DNA from 2 places in the Vibrio vulnificus NBRC 15645 genome. Region 2 is predicted to be linked to the other one. Evidence: riboswitches for the same ligand, from Rfam matches in the RefSeq annotation. Region 2 holds a riboswitch; the other holds the start of a gene.
The links. Region 2 has a riboswitch for lysine ahead of lysC (lysine-sensitive aspartokinase 3). Riboswitches for the same ligand answer to the same signal wherever they lie in the genome.

Region 1: it holds a riboswitch for lysine, as region 2 does, so the genes downstream of both, tet(35) (tetracycline efflux Na+/H+ antiporter family transporter Tet(35)) here and lysC (lysine-sensitive aspartokinase 3) in region 2, are expected to answer to the same signal.

Annotation. Positions count from the first base shown of each region.
Region 1 covers NZ_CP012881.1:234,124-249,013, reverse strand. The annotation lists gene htpX (protease HtpX) at 1-400, shown strand, start outside; gene AOT11_RS01055 (nuclear transport factor 2 family protein) at 642-1,061, shown strand; gene AOT11_RS01050 (SDR family oxidoreductase) at 1,058-1,783, shown strand; gene AOT11_RS01045 (NAD(P)/FAD-dependent oxidoreductase) at 1,800-3,092, shown strand; gene AOT11_RS01040 (DUF1365 domain-containing protein) at 3,095-3,862, shown strand; gene AOT11_RS01035 (SAM-dependent methyltransferase) at 3,898-5,154, shown strand; gene AOT11_RS01030 (DUF2878 domain-containing protein) at 5,159-5,674, shown strand; gene AOT11_RS01025 (chalcone isomerase family protein) at 5,631-6,194, shown strand; gene AOT11_RS01020 (DUF3833 domain-containing protein) at 6,196-6,729, shown strand; gene purB (adenylosuccinate lyase) at 6,939-8,309, opposite strand; gene hflD (high frequency lysogenization protein HflD) at 8,458-9,075, opposite strand; gene mnmA (tRNA 2-thiouridine(34) synthase MnmA) at 9,086-10,210, opposite strand; gene AOT11_RS01000 (hypothetical protein) at 10,400-10,669, shown strand; gene AOT11_RS00995 (inosine/guanosine kinase) at 10,786-12,090, shown strand; gene AOT11_RS00990 (H-NS histone family protein) at 12,136-12,543, opposite strand; lysine riboswitch at 13,033-13,212, shown strand; gene tet(35) (tetracycline efflux Na+/H+ antiporter family transporter Tet(35)) at 13,319-14,890, shown strand, end outside.
Region 2 covers NZ_CP012881.1:1,894,916-1,909,805, reverse strand. The annotation lists gene gspM (type II secretion system protein GspM) at 1-36, opposite strand, end outside; gene AOT11_RS08900 (MSHA biogenesis protein MshI) at 33-1,493, opposite strand; gene csrD (RNase E specificity factor CsrD) at 1,506-3,503, opposite strand; gene AOT11_RS08890 (single-stranded DNA-binding protein) at 3,656-4,195, opposite strand; gene AOT11_RS08885 (response regulator transcription factor) at 4,495-5,142, shown strand; gene galU (UTP--glucose-1-phosphate uridylyltransferase GalU) at 5,328-6,200, shown strand; gene uvrA (excinuclease ABC subunit UvrA) at 6,343-9,165, shown strand; gene AOT11_RS08870 (PglL family O-oligosaccharyltransferase) at 9,232-10,995, shown strand; gene AOT11_RS08865 (pyridoxal-phosphate-dependent aminotransferase family protein) at 11,060-12,181, opposite strand; lysine riboswitch at 12,397-12,575, shown strand; gene lysC (lysine-sensitive aspartokinase 3) at 12,696-14,045, shown strand; gene metH (methionine synthase) at 14,127-14,890, opposite strand, start outside.

The DNA.
Region 1 (14,890 bases), 1.6 Mb from region 2:
GACGTTGATGCAGGGTGTCGTGAACACCTTCGTTATCTTCTTATCTCGTTTTATTGCCAACATGGTGGCCTCTAATAACAGTGATGAAGAAGGTGAAGGTTCAAACATGATGGTGTATTTCGCGGTTTCTATCGCGCTTGAGCTGGTGTTTGGTTTCCTCGCGAGCTTCATCACCATGTGGTATAGCCGTCATCGTGAATTCCATGCCGATGCGGGTGCCGCCCGTCTAGTTGGTAAAGAGAAAATGATTGCGGCTCTAGAGCGTCTAAAAATGAGCCAAGAATCAAAACTGGATGGCACCATGATGGCGTTTGGTATCAACGGTAAGCAATCTCTGACTGAGTTACTGATGAGTCACCCACCGCTAGACAAACGTATTGCAGCGCTACGTAACTTCTAATGTTATTGATTAATCACGAGCGTGGATAATCGCTTCCAATGTGAGCAAACATCTTGTGAGTAATGATGAACGAAAGGCTTGGAGAAAACTCCAAGCCTTTTTTGTTGGTGGCATGATCCAAATAGTCTTAGTTAACGTATTACCGCATGATATACAAATTTAATTGTGTAACTGTTGTAGGCTAGTCTACGTTTTATATGTGGCTAATTTTTAATACTTTAACTCTTGTGGGATTGGCAATATGGATGTGATAGCGGTCAGCAATGTCTACCGGTCATTGAGTAAATCAAATTTAGAAATTTTAGCCGATGTCTATCACCAACAGGTCGTATTTGAAGACGCAGCGCATCGGCTTGAAGGTTGGTCTGCGCTTAAGGACTACTTCCAATCGTTGTATGAAAATGTCATCGACTGTCGCTTTGATATTCATGAACACCAGCAAGTCGACCAGTCAGGCTTTCTTACTTGGACGATGACCTTAAAACATCCGAAGTTGAAAAAAGGGGAGGCGGTAAGCGTGAAAGGCGTCTCCCATTTGAAGTTTCATGAGGGAAAAGTGATATACCACCGTGACTATTTTGATTTGGGTGAAATGCTGTATGAGCATCTTCCCATTCTCGGCTCGGTTGTTAGAAGCATTAAGCAGAGGCTAGGGCAATGAACTCGGTACTGATCACTGGTGCGACATCAGGCATCGGAAAACAGCTCGCGCAAGATTATGCTGACGCGGGTGCAAAAGTGATTGCATGCGGACGCAATCGTCAGGTTCTCCAAGAGCTAGAAGATTATTCCCCCGCCATAGCAACGATCAGTTTTGATGTCACCGATTACCAGCAAACGCGAGAAGCATTATCGGTGCTGCCCTTTATTCCAAACGTGTGGCTATTTAACGCTGGTGATTGTGAGTACATGGACGATGGCATCGTTGATGCCCAATTGATGCAACGTGTGTTCAGCGTCAATGTTTTTGGTGTGGTGAACTGTATCGAGGCGAGCCAAGCCCATTTTCAACCTGGACACAAAGTGGTGATTGTCGGCTCCATTGCTTCGGAACTCGCCCTGCCAAGAGCGGAAGCGTATGGCGCGTCTAAGGCCGCGGTTGGGTATTTTGCGCGTAGCTTGTCGCTGAATCTTCAGACCAAGGGCATTGATGTTGTCACTGTCTTTCCTGGTTTTGTTTCCACTCCGCTGACGGACAAAAACACGTTTGCCATGCCGATGATCATCACGGTTGAACAAGCCTCAAAGGCGATTCGGCAACAACTGGCTTCCGGGAAGCAGCACATCTATTTTCCCGCTCGGTTTACCGCGCTCATTCGGTTACTTGCGTTACTGCCTTACCGTTGGCAGAAGGCGTTAGCTTCAAAATTAATTGCCCAATAAATTCAAAGGATAATGTATGAAAATTGCAATTATAGGTACAGGCATCTCCGGATTAACATGTGGCTACCATCTGCACAAAGCGCATGACATTACGCTGTTTGAAGCCAATGATTACATTGGAGGGCATACGGCGACGATCGATTTTAAACTCAACGGTAAAGACTACTCGGTTGATACGGGGTTTATTGTCTATAACGATCGAACCTACCCCAATTTCATCAATATGATGGATGAAATTGGCGTGACCGGGCGAGCAACCCAAATGAGCTTTAGTGTTCGCAATGACAGCAATGGACTGGAGTACAATGGCCACACGCTGGCGACACTGTTTGCCCAAAAAAGAAACTGGTTTAAACTGCAGTTCTACGGTTTTATTTTTGAAATTCTGCGTTTTAACAAACTGGCGAAAGCGTCTGCACACGATGACCAGATTGCCCAACAAACACTTGGGGAGTTCTTAGATACGCATGGTTTTAGTGACTATTTTAGCGACAACTATATCCTGCCGATGGGGGCTGCGATTTGGTCATCGACCTTAGCGGATATGCGTGCATTTCCACTTACGTTTTTTCTACGTTTCTTTCTCAATCACGGCCTTCTTGATGTCACCAATCGACCACAGTGGTATGTGATTGATGGCGGCTCAAAAGCTTATATCCCGCCACTAACGAAGGGCTTCTCTGATCGCATTCGTTTGAACTGTCCCGTTGAAAAAGTGATCCGTGACTCAACGGGTGTCACATTATATGTGGCAGGAGAAGCACAACGTTTCGATCACGTTATTTTTGCCTGTCATAGCGATCAAACGATGTCGTTATTAGAGGATGCCTCCAGTGATGAAGCTTCGATTTTGTCGCGTATGGCATATCAAGCCAACGAGGTTGTTTTGCATACTGATGATAGCTTGCTGCCTCGTAGAAAGGCGGCTTGGGCGTCGTGGAACTATTTACTCGATGGTAAGGAAGGAGAAGAAACACGCCTACCTTCGTTAACCTACAACATGAACATTCTTCAACACATTGAAGCAGAACATACGTTTTGCGTGACGCTCAATAGCAGCGATAAGATAGACGAAAACAAAGTTATTCGTAAGTTTGTTTACCACCATCCGGTATTTACCACGGAGTCCATCGTGGCACAGCAGAGACGAGGTGACATTCAAGGGCGAAATCACACATGGTTTTGCGGCGCGTATTGGTACAACGGATTCCATGAAGATGGCGTTCGCAGTGCCTTGGATGTAGTGCGAGGCATCAACCTTGTGCAAGCGAAAAAAGATACGATCTCTTTTCACCAAGGGGCGGCGTGAGCATGGTCATCAGCAGTCGTTTGTTTGTGGGTAATGTTCGGCACCGCCGCTTCACCCCAGTAGAACATAGTTTGAATTATCAATTGTTCATGCCAGCGATCGATTTGGACGAGTTAGCACAGCTTGAAAAAGAAGTGTGGGGTTTTGGCACTCGCTGGTGGCATTGGGCGCGATTTAAACGCAGTGACTATGTGGGAGAGGGCTGCCTCAAACGCGCAGTGCAAGAGAAACTTACAGAGCTCACCGGAGAGTCAGTCAGAGGGAGGGTCATCGCGGTGTGCCACCTACGTTATCTTGGGCTCTACTTTAGCCCGGTTAATTTCTACTACGTTTTTGATGAGAAAGAACACTGGCGCTATTTACTGGCGGAAGTGAGTAACACTCCTTGGAATGAGCGTCATTATTACGCTATTTCTGCTGATGAACATGACTCGTCTTTTGGCTGGAAACAGACCAAAGCGTTTCACGTTTCGCCCTTTAACCCCATTGAACAGTCTTATATTTGGCGACTTAAACCGCTGAGTGAAAAGTTACATATTCATTTGGAATGCCACAAAGAAAATAAACAGTTTGACGCCACCATGGCGATGAGCGCAGAGCCATTTTCTAGTAACAATCTGCTAAAACGACTGATCGTAACGCCTATTCAAACAGTAAAAGTGTTGGTAGGGATTTACTGGCATGCGTTCAAATTATGGAAAAAAGGCGCACCATTTTACTCGCATCCCAAATACCGCTCTCCAGCCAACCAGACTGAGAATAACAACTAAACTGTGAAGAATAATAAATTTAGGGAGAATTCTGCATGTTAAATACCTCTTCGATGGCATTGACCTCTCCATTATCTACAGCACAAAAGGCGGCTAGAAACCTGATATTTAAGTGCTTACAGCATATGGAAATCGGCACTTTGACGGTCATTGAAAGTTTTCAAAGCGACACTCAAGAGCGTAGTGAACGCTTTGTCGGTACCAACAATCACAAGCCGGGTGTGGCCATTAGCGCAACAATAGAAGTCAAACACCCGGCATTTTATTCGCGTTTAATGCGGGGTGGCAGTATTGCAGCGGGTGAAGCCTATATGGATGGTTGGTGGGACAGTCCAGATTTAACTTCGTTAATGAAATTAATGGCGCTCAATCTGAATGCATTAGATGGATTAGAAAATCAAAGTAGCTGGGTCACCAAACTGCTTTACAAACTCAGTCATTGGAGCAATCGAAATACGCAGGAAAACTCGCGTAAAAACATTCATGCCCATTATGATCTTGGTAATGACCTCTACAGAGTATTCTTGGATGAGAGAATGTTATATTCGTCTGCCATTTATCACTCGGATAGTGAGTCATTAGAGCAAGCACAAATAAATAAAATGGATCGATTGTGTCAGCAATTGCAATTAAAACCCACTGATGAGGTGATTGAAATCGGCACTGGTTGGGGGGCGATGGCGATATACATGGCGGAAAACTATGGCTGCCGGGTGACAACGACGACGATTTCAGATGAGCAATATGACTACGCGCAACAACAGATTGCAGAAAGAGGTTTGACTGAGCGTATTCAGTTATTGAAGAAAGATTATCGAGATTTAACTGGGCAGTTTGATAAATTGGTTTCTATCGAAATGATAGAAGCGGTAGGTAAGCAATATTTACCGTCTTACATCAAAGTGTGCCAGTCGTTATTAAAACCTGGTGGTTTGATGGCAATACAAGCGATCACTATCGCCGACCAACGTTACGAATATTACAGTAACAACGTCGATTTTATTCAAAAGTACATTTTCCCAGGTGGATTTTTGCCGTCAGTGACTTCACTGGCTCAAGCCACGACCCAATACAGTGATTTAGTGATTAGGGATTTGTTTGATATTGGCATGGATTACGCAAAAACATTGCAAGAATGGCACCGACGTTTTAACCACGCTGAAGAGCAAGTAAAAAGACTAGGGTATGACGAGCGATTCATTCGTATGTGGCGTTACTACCTAAGTTATTGTGAAGGGGGATTCTTAGCTCGTAGCATCAGTACCGTACACATGACGCTTCAAAGAGCCTAATATCATGGCTCTTATTCTTGCCTCTGCTTGGTTCAATCTCGTTTGGTTTCTGGCGGTTATTGGCACTGAGCAGTGGCAATGGGTCACACTTTGCTTTGCCTTGATGACATTGGGGTATCAGCACCGAGTAGACCAAAAAACCTGGAAACCAACGCTTTTGATTGCCGTGGTCGGCTGCCTAGTCGACTCGCTTAATCAATATCTCTCAATTTTTCAGTTCACTTCGACTTTCTTACCCGTTTGGCTTTTAAGCTTATGGATAGTTTTTGCTTGGTACGCTTATCAACTGAAAAGAATTTTGCTCCGTTTTGCGCCGTTTTACGTATTAACGGTAGGGGCATTGGGGGGCTGCTTAAGTTACTACGCAGGTTATAAACTCAATGCGGTGGATTACGGTTACAGCGTGTTGATAACGGCATCGATTGTGTTTTTAGAATGGGCAATCATCACGCTCTTTATCATTAAGGTTCTTCGCCATGATGAGAAAAGCAAGTTGTGTCATTCGGAGTACGTTTCTTAGTATTTTGCTAGGCTTTTCGTCTAGCTCGCATAGTCAAACTGGAGCGGCAGACATCGAGACTTGGCAGCAGTGGCTGACCGTTGGGGAGGCACGATTGAGCTGGTTCGTCTTTGATATCTATGATTCGAAGTTGGTTACACCAAATGGAGAGTTCGAGGTGAATGCTGATGTTACGCCACATCCCCTCGCCTTGGAGATTCGATACTTACGCGATATTTCACGTGAGGATCTACTCAGTGCCACGGAAGAGCAGTGGCAAAAGATGGGGATCGCAGCGAAAAAACCGTGGAGAGACAGCCTCGAGCTAATTTTTCCGAACATCAAAAAAGGTGACAAGCTAACCTACATTACAGATGGAGAAAAAGGGCGTTTGCTTATTAATCGACATGACAGTGACAAAGCTGAAGTGGTGGGTAATGTGGCTGATCAGGAGCTTAACGATGCTTTCCTCGCGATTTGGTTATCGCCAAAAACTCAATATCCCTCTTTGCGAGCAAAATTAATCGGGTGGAATCAATAAGATGAATAAACATAATGTTTTTATCGTTTTGCTTGTTATGACATTGAACGCTTTGGTCGGCTGTTCGAGTGATCTTAAGGACTTCCAGCAAGCATCCCCAAAATTTGAACTGTTTGAGTATTTTTCTGGAAATGTGAAAGCTTGGGGTATGGTGCAAGATTATAGTGGTAAACAAACCAGACGCTTTGAGGTTGAGATTGTCGGTTCTGTTGAAAATAACACTCTGACTCTCGTTGAAGATTTTGTTTTTGACGATGGTGAGATTGATCAGCGCATTTGGCGGATTACCCGATTGGCCGATGGTCGCTATCAAGGTGAAGCTGACGACATCATTGGCGTCGCTGAGGGAATGGAACTGGGTAATGCACTGCAATGGCGCTATGATTTTGAACTGCAAATCGATGGTTCAAGCTTGACGGTGTCGTTTGATGATTGGCTTTATCGCCAAGATGAAAAGCATGTGTTTAATCTCACCAAGATTAAGAAGTTTGGCGTAGAGGTAGGGACGATAACGTTGTTTTTCCAGAGGCAATAAAACAGTTAGGAATGCTGCATTCCGAGATTCGGGAACGCTTCTCTCTAGGAGTCGAGCCTTATCTCTTCGCGCTCAAAAAGAAAGGGTTGACGCTTTCACGTCAACCCTAAAATTATTCGATTCTCGATTCTCGATTCTCGATTCTCGATTCTCGATTCTCGATTCTCGATTCTCGATTCTCGATTCTCGATTCTCGATTCTCGATTCTCTTACAGCTTGTCTGTCAGCTCGATTGCTTGACCGATGTAGTTTGCTGGCGTCATCTCTTTTAGACGTGCTTTCTCGTGCGCAGGAAGCTCAAGACCGTCGATGAAGTTACGCATTGCTTCGCCATCTACACGCTTACCACGAGTTAACTCTTTTAGCTTCTCGTATGGCTTCTCGATGCCGTAACGACGCATAACGGTTTGTACTGGCTCTGCAAGCACTTCCCAGTTCTTATCGAGTTCCGCAAGAAGCGCTTCACGGTTGACTTCAAGTTTGCTGATGCCTTTAAGCGTCGACGTGTAAGCGATGATTGCGTAGCCCACACCCACACCAAGGTTACGGAGAACCGTTGAGTCAGTTAGGTCACGTTGCCAACGAGAGATTGGCAGTTTTTGTGCTAGGTGACCAAACACTGCGTTTGCAAGACCTAGGTTACCTTCAGAGTTTTCAAAGTCGATTGGGTTAACTTTGTGTGGCATTGTCGAAGAACCGATCTCGCCAGCAATGGTTTTTTGCTTGAAGTGGCCTAGTGCGATGTAACCCCAAACGTCACGGTCAAAGTCGATCAGAATCGTGTTGAAACGTGCCACAGCATCGAATAGCTCAGCGATGTAGTCGTGTGGTTCGATCTGTGTGGTGTAAGGGTTCCAAGTAACGCCGAGAGATTCCGTGATGAACTCTTCAGAGAATTTGTGCCAATCTAGTTCTGGGTAAGCAGAGAGGTGTGCGTTGTAGTTACCTACCGCACCGTTGATTTTCGCTAGGATCTCAACGTTTTCGATTTGCTTGTATTGACGTTCCATACGGTACGCCACGTTTGCCATCTCTTTACCCATTGTTGATGGAGAAGCTGGCTGACCGTGTGTACGAGATAGAAGAGGGATGTCGCGGTATTCAACAGCAAGTGCTTTGATTGCGTCAATCAGGTTACGAATTTCTGGAAGAATGACCGTCTCACGTGCTTCTTTAAGCATTAAAGCGTGTGAGGTGTTATTAATGTCTTCAGAAGTACAGGCAAAATGGAAGAACTCGTTTACTGCGTGCAGTTCAGGAACGTCAGCGACTTTCTCTTTTAGGAAGTACTCAACCGCTTTTACATCGTGGTTAGTAGTACGTTCGATCTCTTTGATGCGTAATGCGTCTGCTTCAGAGAAGTTAGCAGCAAGATCGTCGAGGAAATGGTTTGCTTCTGCGCTGAACGCTGGCACTTCTGCAATTTCAGCAGTAGCAGCAAGCTTTTGTAGCCAGCGGATTTCAACGATAGTACGGTACTTTAGTAGACCGTATTCACTGAAAATTTCGCGTAACGCAATTGTCTTGCTTCCGTAACGGCCGTCTACTGGTGAAACAGCAGTCAATGCTGACAGTTCCATGATGTTCTCCTGAATTGGGTTTCAAAATTTCGCGAGCTTTATACCAATAACTGTGGCAATTGTCACGAATATTGCGCAAACGTTTGCGCTAAGGTGATTTTGACCAAAACAATTAGCTCGCGTCTGGCGCGAGCTAATGATGGTCGAATTACATTCTGGCCAGCAGGATCTGCGCCTGCTCAACCATTTTCTTTCTGCCGAAGATCAGATGGCGGCGTCGACCGCCAACTTGACGCCAAAGCACGGCACTGCGAATACCAGAAAGGAGTAACGCACGTACTTTGTGTTGATTCGATGTTTGTTGTAATACCGTCGGTGTACCTGTCACTTGGATTCGAGGGCCGATAGGGCTGATAACATCGAGATAAATACTGGCCACATTGCTGATCATCTGTTCTTCAAAAAGATCATAGTGTTCCGTCTGTCTTTGTACCATCTGGATACGATCGCCAAGCTGTGACATCGCATCATTCCTACCCATAAGTTTGCGCTCTAACGCCATCAAACTGATGAGGTAGCGAGTCACTTCGCTACCAGTGGGGGTACTATCAATCCCTTTTACTAAGCATTCTAAACCCAGTTTGAGTTGTGACTCATTGCCAAACACATCAAGTGTGTTGGCTGGATTGGTATTCAAAATTGCTTTAATAGAAGTTTCAAAGGCATCTTGATCACAATGTCCGTTTCTCGCGATTTGCTGAACTAACGCTACAGCTTGGCACATGCCAGCAAAAGCAATGGTACGGTCATAAAGTGTATTCGCCACGTAACGACTCCTAAGCTTGAGTGTATTTAATGCGTTTCTCGATGATACCACCGCCAAGACAAACATCACCTTGGTAGAAAACAGCGGATTGACCTGGGGTCACTGCGATCTCAGGTTCATCGAAAATCACTTTAATGTTTTCGTCATCAATAGGGATGATTGTACAAGGAATATCTTGTTGACGGTAACGAGTTTTCACCGTGCATTTCACCACATCGCGAATTGGCTCACGTTCTACCCAATGAAGCTGAGAAGCAATCAGGCCTTCGGACTTCAGCATCGGGTGATCTTGTCCTTGAACGGCAATCAACACATTGCGCTTAAGGTCTTTTTCTGCAACAAACCATGGTTCTTCGTTACCGCCACCGCCTTTACGGCCACCAATATGTAGGCCTTTACGTTGGCCTAGCGTGTGGTACATCAAACCCTGGTGTTGACCAAGCACTTCGCCTTCTGGTGACTCAATATTACCCGGTTGAGCCGGTAAGTAGCGGCTTAGAAAATCGGTGAACTTACGCTCGCCGATAAAACAGATACCGGTAGAATCTTTCTTTTTCGCGGTAATCAGACCTTGTTCTTCCGCAATGCGACGAACTTCAGGCTTTTCCAGCTCACCAACAGGGAAGAGGCTACGTGCCACTTGTTCGTGACTTAGCGTGTAGAGGAAGTAGCTCTGATCTTTATTGCCGTCTAAACCACGCAGCATCTGTGGCTTTTCACCATTTTCAGGGAAAGAACGACGGACATAATGACCCATCGCGATGTAATCGGCATCAAGTACTTCGTCAGCAAACTCTAAAAATGCTTTGAACTTAATTTCTTTGTTACAAAGGATGTCTGGGTTAGGGGTACGGCCCGCCTTGTATTCGGAAAGGAAATATTCGAATACATTGTCCCAGTATTCTGCCGCAAAATTGATCTTATGTAGGTGAATGCCAAGTTTGTCACAAACAGCCTGAGCGTCGGCGAGATCTTCTGCCGCAGTACAATACTCAGAATCATCATCTTCTTCCCAGTTCTTCATAAATAGGCCTTCAACTTGATAGCCTTGCTGTTTTAGAAGATAGGCAGAAACCGATGAATCAACACCGCCAGACATACCAACGATGACTTTCTTTTGGCTGTTATCAGACATTACTCAACACCCTTAAAATTAACTGGAGGCGAATTCTAACAGAAAGCAGAAACGGGTGACAGATCCGAGATCGCAATCACAATTCGTTTTCGCTGCTTTTTTCAGCAAAAGGACAAACGAAAAGAAATTCCGCGCGAGCTCTGAGTGGGAATGTGGCATAGTTGGAAAAAATCCTAATGAGAAAACATCATGACTGATGAAATGCAATTTATGCAAGAAGCGGATCTTATCGAGATCATTGAAAATCAACTTGAAGATGGAAATCCAATCAAGGTCAAAGAAACGTTGATGCGCCTAATGATGACAGGCACGCCTCGTGAAGATGCGGTGGCGATGATGGCGTGTTCAATGTCAATTGAGATTTTCGACGTGATGAAAAATGACGGCGAGTTCAATCTAAAACGTTACAGCGAAAACTTGGATTGCCTGCCAGATTTAAGCTTTATGGAAGGTGAATAGCGCCTCGCAAAATAAAAAGCACGTAGCAAACGTTTGCTATAATTGCCTTTATTGCCGCCTATGGGAGTGCGAGTTAGAATCCGCACTTCTTTTAACCCCGTACTCAGACAAACACTATGAAATTTCCCGGACAGCGCAAATCAAAACACTATTTTCCCGTACATGCACGTGACCCATTAGTGAGTCAGGCGCAGGAAAGCAAGAAAATGACGCGTACTCATATTATCGGTATTGATCAAACTTTGGTGGATATCGAAGCGAGAGTGACGTCGGAAATGATTGAAAAATACGGTTTGAGTAAAGGGCACTCACTGGTTATTGATGATGTGACGGCAGAAGCGCTATATCAGCAATTAAAGCAAGAAAATCTGATTACCAACGAATACGCTGGCGGTACGATTGGCAATACGCTGCACAATTACTCAGTGCTAGCAGATGATCGTTCGACATTATTGGGCGTGATGAGTCAAGATATTAAGATTGGTAGTTACGGATACCGTTACTTATGTAACACATCAAGCCGTATGGATCTTAATTATCTGCAAGGTGTCGATGGGGCGATTGGTCGTTGTTTCGCGTTGATTACCGAAGATGGTGAACGTACTTTTGCGATTAGTGAAGGTCAAATGAACCAACTTCATCCAGATAATATTCCGGAAAAGATCTTTAAAAAAGCCTCAGCTTTGGTGCTCACCGCTTATTTGATTCGTTGTAAAGAAGGTGATCCAATGCCTGATGCGACGATGAAAGCTATCGAGTACGCAAAAAAATACGATGTACCTGTTGTTTTGACGCTTGGTACTAAATTTGTGATTCAAGATGATCCAACTTTCTGGCAAGAATTTATTCGTGACAATGTGACGGTAGTTGCGATGAATGAAGATGAAGCAGAAGCATTGACTGGGGAATCCGATCCTTTAGCCGCTTCAGATAAAACATTGGATTGGGCAGACATGGTACTTTGTACTGCGGGTCCGCTAGGTCTATTTATGGCCGGTTATACGGAAGACAGCGCGAAGCGTGAAACATCTCTACCGTTACTTCCAGGCTGCATTGCTGAATTCAATCGTTATGAATTTAGTCGCCCAACGAAAAAGGCATCTTGTGAAAACCCGATTAAAGTCTATTCACATATTTCACCGTATATGGGCGGTCCTGAGAAAATTAAAAATACCAATGGGGCAGGTGATGCTGCACTTTCAGCGGTACTGCACGATATGGCGGCAAACAAATATCACAAAGAAAACGTGCCAAACTCAAGTAAGCACGTGTATGAGTTTTTGACGTACTCATCTTTTTCTCAAGTGTGTAAGTATGCTAACCGTGCCAGTTATGAAGTGTTGGTACAACATTCTCCGCGCCTATCTCGTGGCTTACCTGAACGCGAAGATAGCTTAGAAGAAGCGTACTGGGAAAGATAATAAAAAGGCTCCGAAAGGAGCCTTTTTACTGATATCTAAAATGTATTAGATTTCGAAATCTTCTAGAGATTTACCCGCATCTAATTGAGCTTGGATTGCAGAAGGTGTACGACCTTGACCAGTCCAAGTTTTTTCTTCACCATTGGTGTCAACGTACTTGTATTTTGCTGGGCGAGGAGCACGTTTACCTTTGCTCTTCACTTTAGTTTCGCCAGCAAGTGCGCTGATTAGTGCTTCGACATCGATACCATCTTTAGCAATTTGTTCTGCGATAGCCGCTAGTTTCGCTTCTTGTTCAGCTTTCGCTGCACGTTCTTTTGCTTCCGCTTCTTGACGCTCTGCAACAACAGTTGTCAATTTATCTAGAGCTTCTTCTAATTGCTCAAGAGTAAGTTCACGAGAAAACGCACGTAGGCTGCGAATGTTCAACAGAGTTTTTGTTAGTTCAGACATAACCTTTCCTATATATTCGCTAAGTCGATTGTCTAATAATAATACCGAGAATTAAATTAAACAAACTAGATTAATTCTTACGATGCTAATATTAACGTGCAATACAATATAAGCAATATTAAAAGTAAAAAAATTAAAAAAGAATGATTATAAAATTTCTAAGACAGACGAAAGTTGTAGAAGCAATTCCTTCAACGAACAAAAAGCTGTCTCAAAAATATTTGACGAATGATTAGATGGCTTTATAACAAAATGGTTCAATGAAAAGTGGTTTGTGATCTCATTTTTTCTATTATTAGTAGCATGACGTAAAGAGCATGGATTAATGAAATGGCAATAGAAAACCTGTCTCATATTGATTTTTCAAATTTAATCAACTTAAGACAGATCTGTTGCAATGAGGAGCGTCATGAGTACAATAGCCGCTACCTGATGCGATAAATTAGATTATTTGTTGTTTTTTTAATCGGCAGATAGTTAAGAATTTGTTATCGACGTAGAGGCGCAATGGTAAAGAGTAACTATTATTGGGGTGATGCCAATGAATAATAGTGAAAGGTATCCATTGCCGAAGTGAATTGCATATCAAAGCAGTTTGCTGGGGTTGCATCCGAAAGGAACAACACTGCCATAGTATTTAACTTATAACTATGGAGCGCTACTGTAGGTTGGGTGAAGTGCTCACTTCCCTGTCGCTTAGTTCAACATAAGTAACGGACATCCTGTTTACTTTGTCTGCAGTAGATCTCTAGCCAAACTTTGGTTTTTGAAGATCATGAATTTAATAGATTTTGCTACATCTCCCATCTCACTTTTACCGCCGATAGTGGCACTGACGCTCGCCATTTTAACGCGTAAAGTGCTTGTATCGCTTGGTGTCGGTATTCTTCTAGGTGCAGTGTTACTGAATGATTATTCGGTAGGCTCTGCGGCAGCTTATATTACAGATAAAGTTTCAGCTGTTTTTATTGAAGATGGTGGCATCAATACTTGGAATATGAGTATTGTTGGTTTCTTGTTGTTATTGGGTATGACCACTGCGCTACTGACTCTTTCTGGAGGCACTCGTGCTTTTGCTGAATGGGCACAGACTCGAGTGAAAAGTAAGCGAGGCTCGAAATTACTCGCAGCGTTTTTAGGCGTATTCATTTTTGTAGACGACTATTTCAATAGCCTAGCTGTGGGTGCGATTTCTCGCCCAGTAACAGACCGCTTTTATGTTTCACGCGCCAAACTGGCTTATATTCTAGACTCAACAGCCGCTCCAATGTGTGTGGTGATGCCTGCCTCGAGTTGGGGGGCGTACATCATGACCATTATCGGCGGTATTCTGGTGTCACATGGCATCACTGAATATTCCGCATTGGGCGCATATCTACGTTTAGTACCGATGAACTTCTACGCGATTTTCGCCTTGTTAATGGTGTTTGCGGTTGCTTGGTTTGGTTTAGACATTGGTAAAATGCGTGAACATGAAATTGCCGCTTCACAAGGCCGTGGCTTTGACAATGACGCTGATACCGACCTAAAAGAAGCGCATGAAATTGACGAAGAGCTTGATATCCGTGAAAGCGATAAAGGTAAAGTGACAGATCTTGTTATGCCGATCATTGCTTTGATTATTGCAACGGTTGCTTCAATGCTCTATACCGGTGGCCAAGCACTTGCGGCAGATGGTAAAGCTTTCGACTTGCTTGGTGCGTTCGAAAATACCAACGTAGGTACATCGCTTATTTATGGTGGTCTGGTTGGTTTGGCTGTGGCATTGTTCACTGTGTTCAAACAAGGTCTTCCAGTTGCAGAAATTGCTCGCACTTTATGGATCGGTGCTAAATCGATGTTTGGTGCAATCCTTATTCTGATTTTCGCTTGGACGATTGGTTCTGTTATTGGTGATATGAAAACAGGTAGTTATCTATCTACAATGGCACAAGGCAATATTACCCCGCATTGGCTACCTGTGATTCTATTCCTGCTTTCTGGTTTGATGGCGTTTTCTACCGGAACATCTTGGGGCACGTTTGGTATTATGCTACCTATCGCGGGTGATATGGCGGGTGCGACAGATATCGCTCTTATGCTTCCTATGCTAAGTGCAGTATTAGCGGGTTCTGTTTTTGGTGATCACTGTTCACCGATTTCTGATACGACGATTCTTTCTTCAACGGGGGCACGTTGTCATCATATTGACCACGTAGCGACTCAGTTACCTTATGCACTTGCAGTGGCACTGGTATCTTGTATTGGTTTCGTTGTATTGGGTATGACCGCTTCCGTTATGTTCTCACTAGCGGCTGCAACGATGGCATTCATCATCGTTTGTGCAATCCTCTCTTGGTTGTCAAAA
Region 2 (14,890 bases):
AAACTTGTCATTCCAAGCATTCCACTGCTGCTTCATTGGCCTTTACCTTCTGCTTTCGTTTTGAGTTCGAACGTGATGACATCGTCTTCGTTACGTCCGATTTTCACCTTATCAAAGCTGCGACCAACCAGAGGCAGTTCATGCTTAAACTGGTTTACCCAGTTCGGCACCGCATTGGCGCTGATCGCAAGGCCTTTCACGTCTAAATTCGCCCCCACCACACTGATGTCCGTCAGCGAAATGTCATTCCTACCGAGCTTCGCTAACGACAACATCATGCCAGAATACCCTGTTTGCAATGACGTATCGTATTGGCTAATCGCGTTTAACGACGCTTCTTGCGCTCGAACTTTTACTTTTAAACGCTCCACCGCCGCCATTTTTTCTGAAGAAGGTTTATGCTGGTCTAACTTGGCTTGCAGTTGATTATGCTGCTGAGTCAGTTGTTGGGATTCCGCTTGCACACTGGCAAGTTGATTATCGACGGCGCGCTGCTGCCATAACGCGAAGGCGTACACCATCAAGAAAATCGCCGCGATCCCCCCCCAGCCCGCCACTACATTGTTGAGCGTGAACAGCTCTTTTTTAGGCTTAAGGTGCTCAGGATACAGATTGATTTCAGCCATACCGAGCTGCGCTGCACAATCCACAACGATGTTGCCAGAGAGCCTTCCCTCTTCATCTAATACTGATGCATTCGCACTTAAGCGCTCGTTGAGCGCCGAGACAAGTTCTGCGTGATCTTCTTCATCACAGCAAATTTTAAGCTGATTGAGCGAGACGCCTTTAATTTGTGATGACAGATAATCGATGGAACGTTGTAGCTCCAGTGCCAACCCATCAAGCTGCAGGGCACTGGCGGCTTCACCAGTTAATGGAGGAAAAACGGAACGAATGGTTCGTTGGAACATCGGCGTATGTTCAACAAAGGCCCCGAGTTTGAATTGCCCTTTGGCGCTGCGTTGCAGTAGAAGAAAATTGGCCAACTCACCAGCACTGTGCGCCCAAATTTCATCTTCGGGAACAATTGAATGTAACTCGCACTGATTTCGAACAATCAAATCCAGCAGTTTATCCACGATCTTTTTCGACAGAACATACACTTGCAGCTTGTTGCTATTCGGAAGTAAACGTCCGTCAGCGACAATTTCGGTTGGGCGTTCAGAAATAAGATCTTTGACTAGGAAAGGTAAAGCCGACGGCCACTCTTCTCGTGGAATCGCTGGCTTTTCTATTTGAAAAACTTGGTAATGATGGCTGGCCAGTAACACAGTCACCTTTTCACCAGGCGTAAACTGTAACTGCAATACTGTCTCAAGTGCCTTTTCCCAACTCTCATCGATAAGTTCGAAAAGCGCTTGAGACGTGGCACTTTCGCTACTCAACTCGCCTTGAGCGGCAAAGTAGACAGCATCAGGCTGAAGCATGACAAAACGCTGCTCCCCGCCGTTAGCTTGGCCTCTCAATTTTTCGAGCAATGACTTCACATTCATCTGTTTTTCTTCTTATTTTCGACGCCAGCGATTGCGTCTTGCCGTTTTCGTTTGTTTTTCTTCCACAGTAGTCACGACTGGCGGTAACCACTGATTTTCAACGGAGAAATAGCGCCCTTGTCCACCATGTATGCCAAGCTCAACCAACGTTGACCACTCTTGCTTGGTTTCAACGCCAACCGCAATGACTCTCACTTTCGTCCCTGCGCCTGCACCCAGCATACTACGAACAAACAACTGGTTTTCATGGCGTTGTTCTATTTTCTTTGTCAGACTTCGATGTAATTTTAAGTAATCCACACCCAAATCTTTCAAATAATGCGTACTCACAATGGTTCTACCAGCTTGCCCGACCACCAGTTGGCAACCCAAACCCGACAACATTTTTGCTACAGGTCTCATATAATCCAGATGCCTTACTAAGTGACTTTCAACAAACTCAAAACTCAATTTTGTTCGATACTCACTAGGTAACTGTAGCAGTTCGTCTCGGAACCATTTGAAATAATGACGGTTGGCAAACGGCGTGACGTGCAAGTTCAGTGACAATTTGCCAATATTCTCAGAATTCGCACGTAAATGAGCAAACACTTTGCCGATGACCGCTCGATCCATTTGACTCTCAAACCCAACCTGCTTCAAAGCAGACATATAGTGAGAGGCTTTCACAATGCCGTTTTCTGGATCAACAATTCGACATGTTAACTCAGTATGCAACGGATTTAACTGCTGACCGTCTAATAAATAAGACAATTGTCCGAAGACTAGCACATTTTCAGTCGACATAGCTGTCTCAAAAATGGTACGCCACCTCACACTGCCTCTTGTTTCGTCAATATGATTCCACTTCTTAAATCGACTCCAGTTATTATTGCTCTGTAATTGAGCACTTCGCAGTGCGGTTTCCGCTTCATCCATAATTTGGCTGTGTCGTTCCCCCTCCTGATACATAGTGACACCAATGTGACACCAGTTTTCTTTATCCAGTGGGTAAGGAGGATTGAGCTTCTCCAACTGACGAATGCACTGCGACGCCAGATTGGCCACTTCTTTGGCCCCTAAATGGGGGATAAAGAGAGCGAAATCGGACGGGTAATAGCGTGAGAAGACCACTTCAGGAAAACGCTGAACCAAATTGGAAATGAGGCTGCCAACTTCAATAACAAATTCATCGGCCATTTGTTTGTCATTTTCTTCTGACACACTTTTCCAATCCGCAATGCGCATCAATAACACCGCACCTTGCGCTCCACTCTCATGCAGCGCTGATTCCAGTTTATTGTCAAATAGCACCCGATTCGCCGTGCCCGTCAATTTATCCAGAAAAGTTTGGGTACGAATAAACGTATCAAAGCGACTGCGCTCTTGACGTGCATCGCGCAGCTCTTCAATCAGCACGTCTAACGCTTCACTTGCCGTGTATGGCCACTCTCGCTCGTCACCTTTGGCGTATTGCTCTACTCGCCCAGCCAAAATCATGCGTCCGCGCTCTTCCAATAGCTCTGAGCCATATAACTGCTCTTTCAGCCATTTCACACCACGCATTAAACAAAAAATGATCAGGCCAACCGCTAAGGTAATCGACCACAACGCTTGAAACGAATAGCCAAAGCCAACGTAAGGCGGTGTCGCTTTGAACTCGACGCGGTACCCAGGATTGCGCTGCAGCACATAACTTTGTTCATAAAGGCGATTGACATCAATTTGCGGCGAGGTGTCCTTGAAACGGTAGACCACCCCAGTATCAGTAGAAAGCTTCATTTCCACGATATTGGAAGCTTGCAGCATTTTCGGCATCCAACGCTGCATAGAATATGCGGCATCAGGATCTTCCATCTCTTTATCCAACACTTCGACAATACCCGCCAAATAGTGGTTGAGATATTCCTGACCAAGCTTTTTAAATGAGAGAGTGCCACCAATAAAGAGGATAAACATGGCACTGATAACGATCATTGTAACGAAGGCTACAAGTCGAGTACTGAGTTTGAGAGTCGGGGTATACCTCATGAACACCGAATTCCTTTTCCATTCATCATATACCGTTTATTTCTATATACTTGATAAGTGAATGGTTAACAATCTACTCTCAGTAGATGTGAGAAGTGTCATTGAAAAAGCCGCGGGAATCGCGGCTTTCGTCTATATAATTAAGCGACGGCTTAGAACGGAATGTCGTCGTCAAAGTCCATTGGCGGCTCATTGTACTGAGGCTGAGACTGCATTGGCTGTTGTTGCGCTGGAGCCTGTTTTTGGTAAGACGGCTGTGCGGCTGGCTGTTGAGGCTGACCCCAACCACCTTGTTGCTGCTGCGGAGCACCGCCCATCGCTGGAGCGCCACCTTGCTGCTGACGGCCACCCAACATTTGCATAATGCCATTGTAGCCTTGTACAACGACTTCCGTTGAATAACGGTCTTGACCATTTTGGTCTTGCCATTTACGCGTTTGCAGTTGTCCTTCAATGTAGACTTGAGAACCTTTGCGTAGGTATTCACCCGCGACTTCTGCCAGCTTGCCGTATAACGTCACACGGTGCCATTCTGTTTTCTCACGCGGCTCGCCTGTCGCTTTGTCGCGCCAAGTTTCTGAAGTTGCAACGGTGATATTCGCCACCGCACCGCCACTTGGCATGTAACGAATTTCAGGGTCGTTACCTAAGTTCCCTACCAAGATTACTTTGTTAATTCCACGGCTGGCCATGATGTGCTCCGTTTAACTTTCGGTATTAATAAATAGTTAGCGCAATAGAATAGCACGCTTTTAGCTATGGTAAAAATAGTCGCCAAATTGTGTGTTATCCATCACCTCAGACCAAGCTAAAAATTGCAAGATTTAGGAGCGACTAAACGTTTTTTTGCGCTAATAAATCTCTCATTTACTTATCCATATGAAATTATACGCATTTCGCCATTCTTGCAGTAGCCTGTGCGATTTAATGATGCCAACGTTGCACCCGCGCACTCGACTTATTCAATAATTAACCATAAATGGAGGTTGTTATGAGAAAATCTTCTTACGCGCGGAAGCCATTTTTTATCAGTTTGCAAAACGAACAAACTCCTGAGTTCGTTACTGTATTAGCGAAACAGATTCAAATGGAAATCCCTGTGATTACCCCGGCAACGCTCATGCAAGCCGATCCCAATCATCGTAATCGCATCTTATTGATTGATCATCAGCAACATAAGGTGCTGCTGAGAGAGATTAAAAACCTACCGCTAATATGGAAAGGGTTTGAAACGGTCCTGTGTAATGTACCTAACCGATTGACGACTGAGGAACTGATTGGCTTTGGCCAGTGCAAAGCGATCTTCTACCGAGACACAACCATTGCAGACATGACCAAAGGACTAAATTCGGTGATTAATGGTAAGAGCTGGCTGCCACGCGACGTCAGCGCACAACTCATCCACTACTATCGAAATATGGTTTGCTCACACACTTCACCAGTGAATGTGGATCTCACGATGAGAGAAATTCAAGTGCTACGCTGCGTGCAGTCTGGCAAATCAAATTCTCAAATCGCCGAAGATCTTTTCATTAGCGAGTTCACCGTAAAGTCGCATCTCTATCAAACCTTTAGAAAACTTTCCGTGAAGAATCGTGTCCAAGCTGCCGCGTGGGCTGACCAAAATTTGATCTCATAAGTAAGAAGATCGCGAATTTTCCTTTAGAGTGTAACGTATGACAAAATAACAGGTTAGAATCGCCCGTAATGATAACTAACTGTTTATGAAACGACACACCACAAAGGAAATGCTGCGCGCTCGGCTTTAATTTTTACGTGCGTATTGTTTCGGTGAGGAGTTCGATTTGATAAGGACACTATTCAATGATTAAAAAATGCCTTTTCCCTGCCGCTGGCTACGGCACTCGCTTCTTACCTGCGACCAAATCGATGCCAAAAGAAATGATGCCAGTGGTGAACAAACCTCTGATCGAATACGGTGTGGAGGAAGCCATCCAAGCGGGTATGGACGGAATGTGCATTGTGACGGGTCGTGGTAAGCATTCAATCATGGATCACTTCGATAAAAACTACGAACTAGAACATCAGATTAGTGGCACCAACAAAGAAGCCTTATTGGAAGATGTACGAGCTTTGATCGACTCCGCGAACTTTACCTACATTCGCCAACGTGAGATGAAGGGCTTAGGGCACGCCATCTTAACGGGCCGTGAGCTCGTTGGGGATCAGCCTTTTGCCGTGGTGTTAGCCGATGACCTTTGTGTCAATGAAGAACAAGGTGTCTTGGCACAAATGGTCGCGCTGTTTAAGCAGTTCCGTTGTTCCATCGTTGCAGTTCAGGAAGTACCTGAAGATGAAACCCATAAATATGGCGTTATCTCTGGTGAGATGATCAAAGACGATCTCTTCCGCGTAGACAACATGGTGGAGAAGCCAGAACCTGGCACCGCGCCAAGTAATCTTGCGATTATTGGTCGTTACATTCTTACCCCAGATATTTTTGATCTCATTGAGCAAACAGAGCCAGGTAAAGGCGGTGAAATTCAAATCACCGACGCGCTACTCAAACAAGCAAAAGCAGGTTGTGTGCTTGCATACAAGTTTAAAGGTCGTCGTTTTGATTGCGGCAGCGTTGAAGGCTATATCGAAGCAACCAACTATTGCTACCAAAACCTTTATCTGAAAGATGAAAAGAAATCTGAGCTGGGTAAATTTAGTACGCAAAAAGAGAAGTGATCAACGTCCTCTAAACCGATACGTAAGGCGCTTTGGATAAAGCGCCTTATTTTTAACTGTTTTTTTATCCAGTATTTTATTGCACATTTCTCACACTATGTAATACTTGCTCAACTTGTTGGTATTACACAGAGCATCAAAGATGGACAAGATAGAAGTTCGCGGAGCACGTACCCATAATCTCAAAAATGTTAATCTCACTATCCCACGAGATAAGTTGATCGTCATTACTGGCTTATCGGGTTCAGGGAAATCTTCTTTGGCCTTTGATACCCTTTACGCTGAAGGTCAACGACGTTATGTAGAATCCCTGTCAGCCTACGCTCGCCAGTTTCTCTCTTTGATGGAAAAGCCCGATGTTGACCACATTGAAGGCCTCTCGCCAGCAATTTCTATCGAGCAGAAATCCACCTCACACAACCCGCGTTCAACCGTAGGGACCATCACAGAAGTGTATGACTACCTTCGCCTACTGTATGCCCGCGTTGGTGAGCCTCGCTGTCCTGAACATCAAGTCCCTTTAGCCGCTCAAACCATTAGTCAAATGGTCGACAAAGTTCTGGAGCTGCCTGAAGGTGCCAAAATGATGTTGCTCGCCCCCATAGTAAAAGAGCGCAAAGGCGAACACGTTAAAACATTAGAGAACCTTGCTGCTCAAGGTTTTATCCGTGCTCGTATTGACGGAGAGACCTGTGACCTCACCGATCCACCAACGCTAGAGTTACACAAAAAGCACACCATTGAAGTGGTGGTTGACCGCTTTAAAGTGCGTAGCGATTTACAACAAAGACTCGCAGAATCCTTTGAAACGGCACTGGAACTCTCAGGCGGCATCGCTGTGATTGCCCCTATGGAGGGTGACGGTGAAGAGAGCGTTTTTTCCGCCAACTTTGCGTGTCCCCACTGTGGTTATAGTATGCAAGAGCTTGAGCCACGTTTGTTTTCGTTCAATAACCCAGCCGGTGCATGTGGTACTTGTGATGGCCTCGGGGTACAACAATATTTTGATCCTGACCGAGTGATTCAAGATGCCAATTTAAGTCTTGCGCAAGGGGCGATTCGTGGTTGGGATCAGAAAAACTATTACTATTTCCAAATGCTCACATCGCTGGCTGAGCATTACGATTTCGATTTACATGTCCCTTTTAACTCGCTTTCAAAACGCATCCAAGAAGTGATCTTAAAAGGCTCAGGGCGCACTGAAATCGAATTTAAGTACATCAACGATCGAGGCGACATTCGTCTAAAACGTCATCCATTTGAAGGCATTCTCAATACACTCGAACGCCGTTATCGCGACACAGAATCTAACTCGGTACGAGAGGAGTTGGTAAAATATATCTCCACCAAACCTTGCGCCAGTTGTGGCGGAACACGTCTGCGCCTAGAAGCTCGCAATGTGTTTATTAATGACACGACATTGCCGCAAATCGTCGAGTTGAGTATCGCTGATGCATTGACCTTTTTCGCCACCTTAAAGCTTGACGGGCAGCGAGCTCAAATTGCTGAGAAGGTCATGAAAGAGATCAACGATCGACTGCAGTTTTTAGTCAATGTTGGCCTCAATTATTTGAACTTGTCTCGCAGCGCTGAAACCTTGTCTGGTGGCGAAGCACAGCGTATTCGTCTAGCTAGTCAGATCGGTGCCGGTTTGGTTGGGGTGATGTATGTGCTCGATGAACCATCAATAGGCCTTCACCAGCGTGACAATGAGCGCTTACTCAAAACACTGACGCACTTACGCGATCTCGGCAATACCGTATTAGTCGTAGAGCATGATGAAGATGCGATTCGTTGTGCCGACCATGTGATTGACATTGGCCCTGGCGCTGGCGTACATGGTGGCCAAGTGGTTGCCGAAGGAACAATGGCCGAGATTCTCGCCAATCCAGATTCCTTGACCGGACAATACTTAAGCGGTGCCAAGCAGATTATTGTGCCGACCCAACGCACACCAAGAGATAAGAACAAAACGGTTGAACTCATTGGAGCCAGTGGCAACAACCTTAAAGACGTCAATCTTTCAGTGCCTGTCGGGCTATTCAGTTGTATCACCGGGGTTTCTGGTTCAGGTAAATCAACACTGATTAACGACACCTTCTTCAAAATTGCGCATACTCAACTCAATGGGGCAACCACTGCTCAACCAGCGCCTTATAAGTCTATTAAAGGCTTAGAGCACTTCGATAAAGTCATCGATATCGACCAGAGCCCGATAGGTCGCACACCGCGTTCGAATCCAGCGACCTATACGGGGATTTTCACTCCGATTCGAGAGTTGTTCTCCGGCACCCAAGAGTCTCGTTCACGTGGCTATAAACCTGGGCGTTTCAGCTTTAACGTTCGTGGTGGCCGCTGTGAAGCTTGCCAAGGTGATGGTGTTATCAAGGTTGAAATGCATTTCCTACCCGATGTGTACGTGCCTTGTGATGTGTGTAAGGGCAAGCGCTACAACCGAGAAACGTTAGAAGTCCACTATAAAGGGAAGAGCATTGATGAAGTTCTGGAAATGACGGTGGAAGATGCTCGAGACTTTTTCGACCCAGTTCCCGTCATTGCGCGCAAGTTGCAAACCTTAATGGATGTTGGTCTTTCTTATATCCGTTTAGGTCAAGCGGCCACCACCCTCTCTGGCGGTGAAGCACAACGGGTGAAACTGGCCCGTGAGTTGTCCAAACGCGATACGGGAAAAACCCTTTATATTTTGGATGAACCAACGACGGGCCTACACTTCCACGATATCCAGCAACTTTTGACCGTATTGCATCGCTTGCGCGATCATGGCAACACCGTTGTCGTGATTGAGCATAATTTAGATGTGATCAAAACGGCCGACTGGATCATCGACTTAGGTCCAGAAGGCGGCCAAGGTGGAGGGGAAATCATTGCTCAAGGAACACCTGAAGATGTGGCGCAGATCGAAGGTTCGCATACCGCACGCTTCCTTAAGCCTATGTTGAAATAGAAAAAACAGGTAAAGTGATGAAACCAGCGTAAAGCTGGTTTCTTTTTTCAGATTAAGATTCACGTTATGGCAACGATACACGTAAGCGGTACGCAATTAGCAGAACCTAAGGCACAAGTGCCTCTCAACAAAAAGTTTTTACTGGCACTGGCGATCCTCTTTCTCGTCGCTATGCATTTCTTTATGCCCAATCCTGGAGGCGCAGGGCTTGCGCTCTCTTTCAACCCAACCACTTGGATTGCGTTCTCCTTTGTCTTTGCTCTGGGTTGCTACCAACTTGCTAGTCAGCAATCTTTACGTTATTCCAAACTGACCATTGGCCTATTTGTCAGTTGTCTCATTCTGACCGTGCCACTTTTTTATGCCAACAGTCACTACATGCAGTCAGTGGGTCGCTTAGTTGGTCTCTGGGCTGGCTTTGGCTTCTTTGTGTTGCTGCAACAATTCAGCTTTAGTAATAAACACAAACAACGCTTGTTATGGCTCATCGTATTGGCAGTCGTGGTCGAGTCCTTCATCGGCTATTACCAGTTCCTTTGGCTCAAACCCGGTAATTGGATGGGGTATGACACGCTGTCAAATCGACCCTATGGTATATTCCAGCAGCCCAATGTGATGGCAAGCTTTCTTGCAACAGGGTTAATTATTTCTGGCTACCTACTAGCGAGACAACCACACAAATACAATAAGCATCTGAGCGAAATCACTTTACTCTATTTGCTTCCACTGCTCACAGTCCCTTTGATCGTGGTGTTAGCCTCTCGTACCGGTTGGCTAGCCGCCATGATTGCCACTCTTTTGCTGCTGCCCTATCTCTACCGATTTGGTACTAAAATTCGTTTTTGGGGTTGGCTGGGGTCAATTATTCTGGGGTTAAGCTTATCCGGTGCACTACTTCACAGCACCGAGAGCAATTTGGCGGGGCAGAAAACCAACTTAGAATCAGCAAGAGCCTATACCTTCCCGCAAGCACTCGATATGCTGATAGAGAAGCCCTTCACTGGTTACGGTTACGGCAATTTTGAGTCTGCCTACACCTTGTACACGGCAAGGCAGCACTTGCTCAACAAGCAATATCCACCAGCACTTCCAGCGATGGATCATCCACATAACGAGCTGCTCTATTGGGGCGTAGAAGGCGGGCTGGTTCCGCTATTGGGGATTTTTCTCGCCGCCATTTTGGTATTGAACCGAATCTACAGTGCCAAGAAAGGCACGCGTTTGGCCATGTTTGCCTTGTTTGTGCCGATCGTACTTCACAGTCAACTGGAGTACCCTTTTTATCACTCCGCGGCACACTGGCTGATCTTCATCATGCTCATCTATTGGGTTGATCAACGTGTAGCGAAAGTCAAAAGCGTAAGTTTTTCTCGCATCAGTAAAACGGCGTTACGAGTCGCCAGTTTAGTGGTGCCGATACTGACCACTTTCTACATGCTGAGCGCCCTGCATACTAACTACGTGCTGACCAAGTTTGAAACCACTCGCCCGGTTAATCCAGAGCTCTTACAACGCGTCACCAACCCCGTAGTGTGGAAAGATCGCTTCGACTGGGATGTCTACAGCACCTACCTCAATATTGGTTTAGCAACACAGGACGCTAAGCTGATTCAACCTTATATCGATTGGTCCCTTGAGATCATTAAGACCAAGCCAAGACCTGCGTTTTATTCCAATTTGATCTTAGCCTACCAAGGGCTTGACGATTTGAGTAAGGCAGAACAAGTAAAGGCGGAAGCTGAGTTCCTCTTCCCTAAAAACGACTTTAGCAACATTCACTATCAACCACCGTCGGCGGCATTGTCTAACTCCGTTTCATCCAGTCAGTAATTTGTCGTGTAATAAAAAAGCGAAGCTCACCAGCTTCGCTTTTTTATTGTTCATTGACCAAAGACTATTGAGTGAGCGACTCTTCAAGCGTTCTTAAACATAACGCGACATTTTCCTCTCTCGCACCGTAACCCATCAAGCCTATACGCCACGCTTTACCAGCGAGCGCTCCCAGACCAGCGCCAATTTCCAAGTTATAAGTTTCAAGCAAATGGCTACGCACTTTCGCTTCATCGATACCTTCAGGCACATAGATCGCGTTTAATTGAGGCAAACGGTACTCTTCATCCACCACAAATTGGAAACCCAGCTTTTCGAGACCTGCTTTCAGCTTGTTGTGCATTTCTTCATGCCGTGCCCAAGCGTTCTCCAAGCCTTCATTTTTCAGCATCAACAACGCTTCGTGCAGTGAATACAAGCTATTAACGGGGGCAGTATGATGATAACTGCGTTTTCCTTCCCCACTCCAATACCCTAACACTAAGCTTTGGTCTAAGAACCAGCTTTGCACGGGTGTTTTGCGTGATTGAATTTTCTCAATGGCGGCAGAAGAAAACGTCACAGGAGCAAGACCAGGGACACAAGACAGACATTTTTGACTACCGGAATACACAGCATCAAGTTGCCATTCATCGACTTTAAGCGGGATACCTCCCAGCGAAGTGACCGTATCAACAATCGTCAGCACACCATATTGTTTTGCTAATTTCCCCAATGTCTCCGCATCACTTCTTGCGCCTGTCGATGTTTCTGCATGAACAAAAGCCAAAATTTTGCTATCCGGATGTTGCGTTAAGGCCTGCTCGACCTTCTCAACCGAGACTGGCGTTCCCCATTCATCATCCACTAATACCGCCTCTCCGCCAGCACGAATGACATTTTCACGCATGCGCTCACCAAACACCCCATTGCGGCAGACGATGACTTTATCTCCCGGCTCAATCAGGTTCACAAAGCACGCTTCCATTCCCGCACTACCTGGTGCAGAAACTGCAATGGTAAAATCATTCTCAGTTTGAAAGGCGTATTTAAGCAGTTGTTTGAGCTCATCCATCATCTGAATAAACAACGGATCCAAGTGCCCAACCGTTGGGCGGCTTAGTGCTTGTAGTACTTGCGGGGAAATATCAGACGGTCCTGGCCCCATTAAAATACGACGTGGTGGAATAAAGCTTTGAATTGACATACCGGCTCCTTGCTAAGCGTGAAAAAGGTTAACGGACAGCGTAATCGTTTTAATGCAAATTATGTTTCTCCACACTAAAGCAAACGAGCAACGACAGCAATTAGCCGACAGTCTTAGAGGTCAAACCAGTGTCACAAATTTGTTAATAAAAACTTTCAATCAAGATCGAATTAAGCGTTGACATTGGAGTGTGAAAAACGTTCAATGTTTAAGCTTTTTGCAGAAGAGGAGCACTGCCCAGGCAGATGTTTTGTGGAGCCGCAACTCCAACACAGAACATTCAGGGGGAGTAGTGCCGAGGTAGATCAAAATTGCAGGATTTGATCTGTCGGTTGACTTGGGTTGAGTCCCATCAACTGTCATCAGCTCAGCCTGATGAAGAGCTTCTGAGATGGATTTTCTGATTATTCAAACTGACCTCTCTAAACCGCTCTGCCCCTTTCCTCACCAAAACAAACATCGGATGTTGGATTACCAACGGTTAATATTTTTCGGAAGTCGTGGGAGAAATGCCGTGAGCGCATTGAATGTAGCGAAATTTGGTGGAACAAGTGTTGCAAACTTTGAGGCAATGAGTCGTTGCTCGGCCATTATTGAAAACAATCCAGAGACACGCTTAGTCGTAAGCAGTGCATGCACTGGTGTCACTAACCTATTGGTAGAGTTAGCCAATGGTGTTCAATCACAAGAAAGACGCGCTGAACTTCTAGCCCAATTGGCTGAAATTCATGATGCGATTCTCAATCAATTGGAAGATGCCACCGAAGCGGCAGCAGAGGTGTATGCGATTCTTGATACCATTACTAGCCTTGCTGAAGCGGCATCCATTCAAGCCAGCAATAAACTCACCGACCACTTGGTCGCGTGTGGCGAGTTGATGTCGACCCATATTCTGGCCCAGTTGATGCGTGAACGCGGTGTCAATGCAGTGCGATTTGATATTCGAGAGGTGCTACGCACAGACGACAACTTTGGCCGCGCAGAGCCGGACGTGGCGAAGATTGCAGAGCTGGCGCAAGAGAAGCTTTTGCCACTTTGCCGCGATTACGTGGTAGTGACTCAAGGCTTCATCGGATCGGATGAGGAAGGCAATACCACCACCTTAGGTCGTGGTGGTAGTGACTACAGTGCGGCCTTGATAGCTGAAGGGTTGAAAGCAACCGGGTTAGAAATTTGGACTGACGTCCCTGGGATTTACACCACGGATCCGCGCATTGCAGCGAAAGCGGCGCCAATTCCAGAAATCAGCTTTGCAGAAGCGTCTGAAATGGCGAACTTTGGTGCAAAAATCCTGCACCCTTCAACCCTCGTTCCAGCCCTTCGTCACGACATTCCCGTTTTTGTCGGATCGTCAAAAGAGCCAGAAAAAGGCGGTACTTGGATTCGCCACGAAGCTCAGAGTTCACCACTTTTCCGTGCATTAGCGCTGCGCTGCAACCAAACCATGGTGACGTTACGCAGTGCGAAGATGTTCCATGCATACGGCTTTCTTGCCAAAGTGTTTGAAATTCTCGCGAAACACAAAATCTCCGTGGATTTGATCACCACATCAGAAATCAGCGTTTCCCTCACTCTAGACAAAACGGATACTTCTGGTGGTGCACCTGAGCTACCACAAGCCGCTCGTCAAGAACTGGAAGAACTGTGTACGGTCGAAGTTGAACACAATCTGTGTTTGGTGGCATTGATTGGTAACCATATGGAAACCAAGGGTTACGCTAAAGAAGTCTTCAGCACCTTAGGGGATTTCAATTTACGTATGATCTGCTACGGGGCAAGTGATCACAACCTTTGCTTCTTAGTCGATGCTCACGACTCAAAGAGTGTGATCCAAAAACTGCATCAAGATCTTTTTGAGCGCTAAACATCGTTTTAAGATCACATTGATCCAAAGAGAAAAGGTCACATCGCTGTGACCTTTTCTTTTTCTCAACGCTGGCCAGTATCAGCCATTAATGTTTGGACCAAGCCATTTTTCGGCTTCCAGTAAATCCCAACCTTTACGCTCAGCATAGCTTTCCACTTGGTCTTGCTGAATTTGTGCGATGGCAAAATAACGCGAATCGGGATGAGAAAAATACCATCCTGATACCGAAGCTCCCGGCCACATCGCGTAACTGCTGGTGAGTGACATGCCAATGGTTTCTTCTACGTTAAGCAGTTCCCACAACGGCCCTTTCTCGGTGTGCTCAGGACAGGCAGGGTAACCCGGCGCAGGACGGATCCCCTGGTATTTCTCACGGATCAATTCTTCGTTTGAAAGGTTTTCGTCGGCAGCATAGCCCCAAATCTCTTTACGGACACGTTCATGCAGATACTCTGCAAAAGCTTCCGCTAGACGATCGGCAACCGCTTGAATCATGATCGCGTTGTAGTCATCCCCCTGTGCTTTGAACTGATCTGCGAGTTCACGCTCGTTCACACCACCCGTCACAGCAAAAGCACCGATCCAATCATTTTTGCCACTCTCTTTTGGAGCAACGTAATCTGACAAACAGTAATTCGCCCCTTTGGGTTTCTCCGTCTGTTGACGAAGATTGTGCAGCACTTTCGCTACTTGAGTGCGAGACTCATCGGTATAGACTTCAATGTCATCACCAACACTTGCCGCGGGGAACAAACCACACATACCACGCGCCTTGAGTAACCCCTCTTGTTCGATACGATCTAGCCACTCGTTAGCATCTTCAAACAAACGCTTCGCTTCTT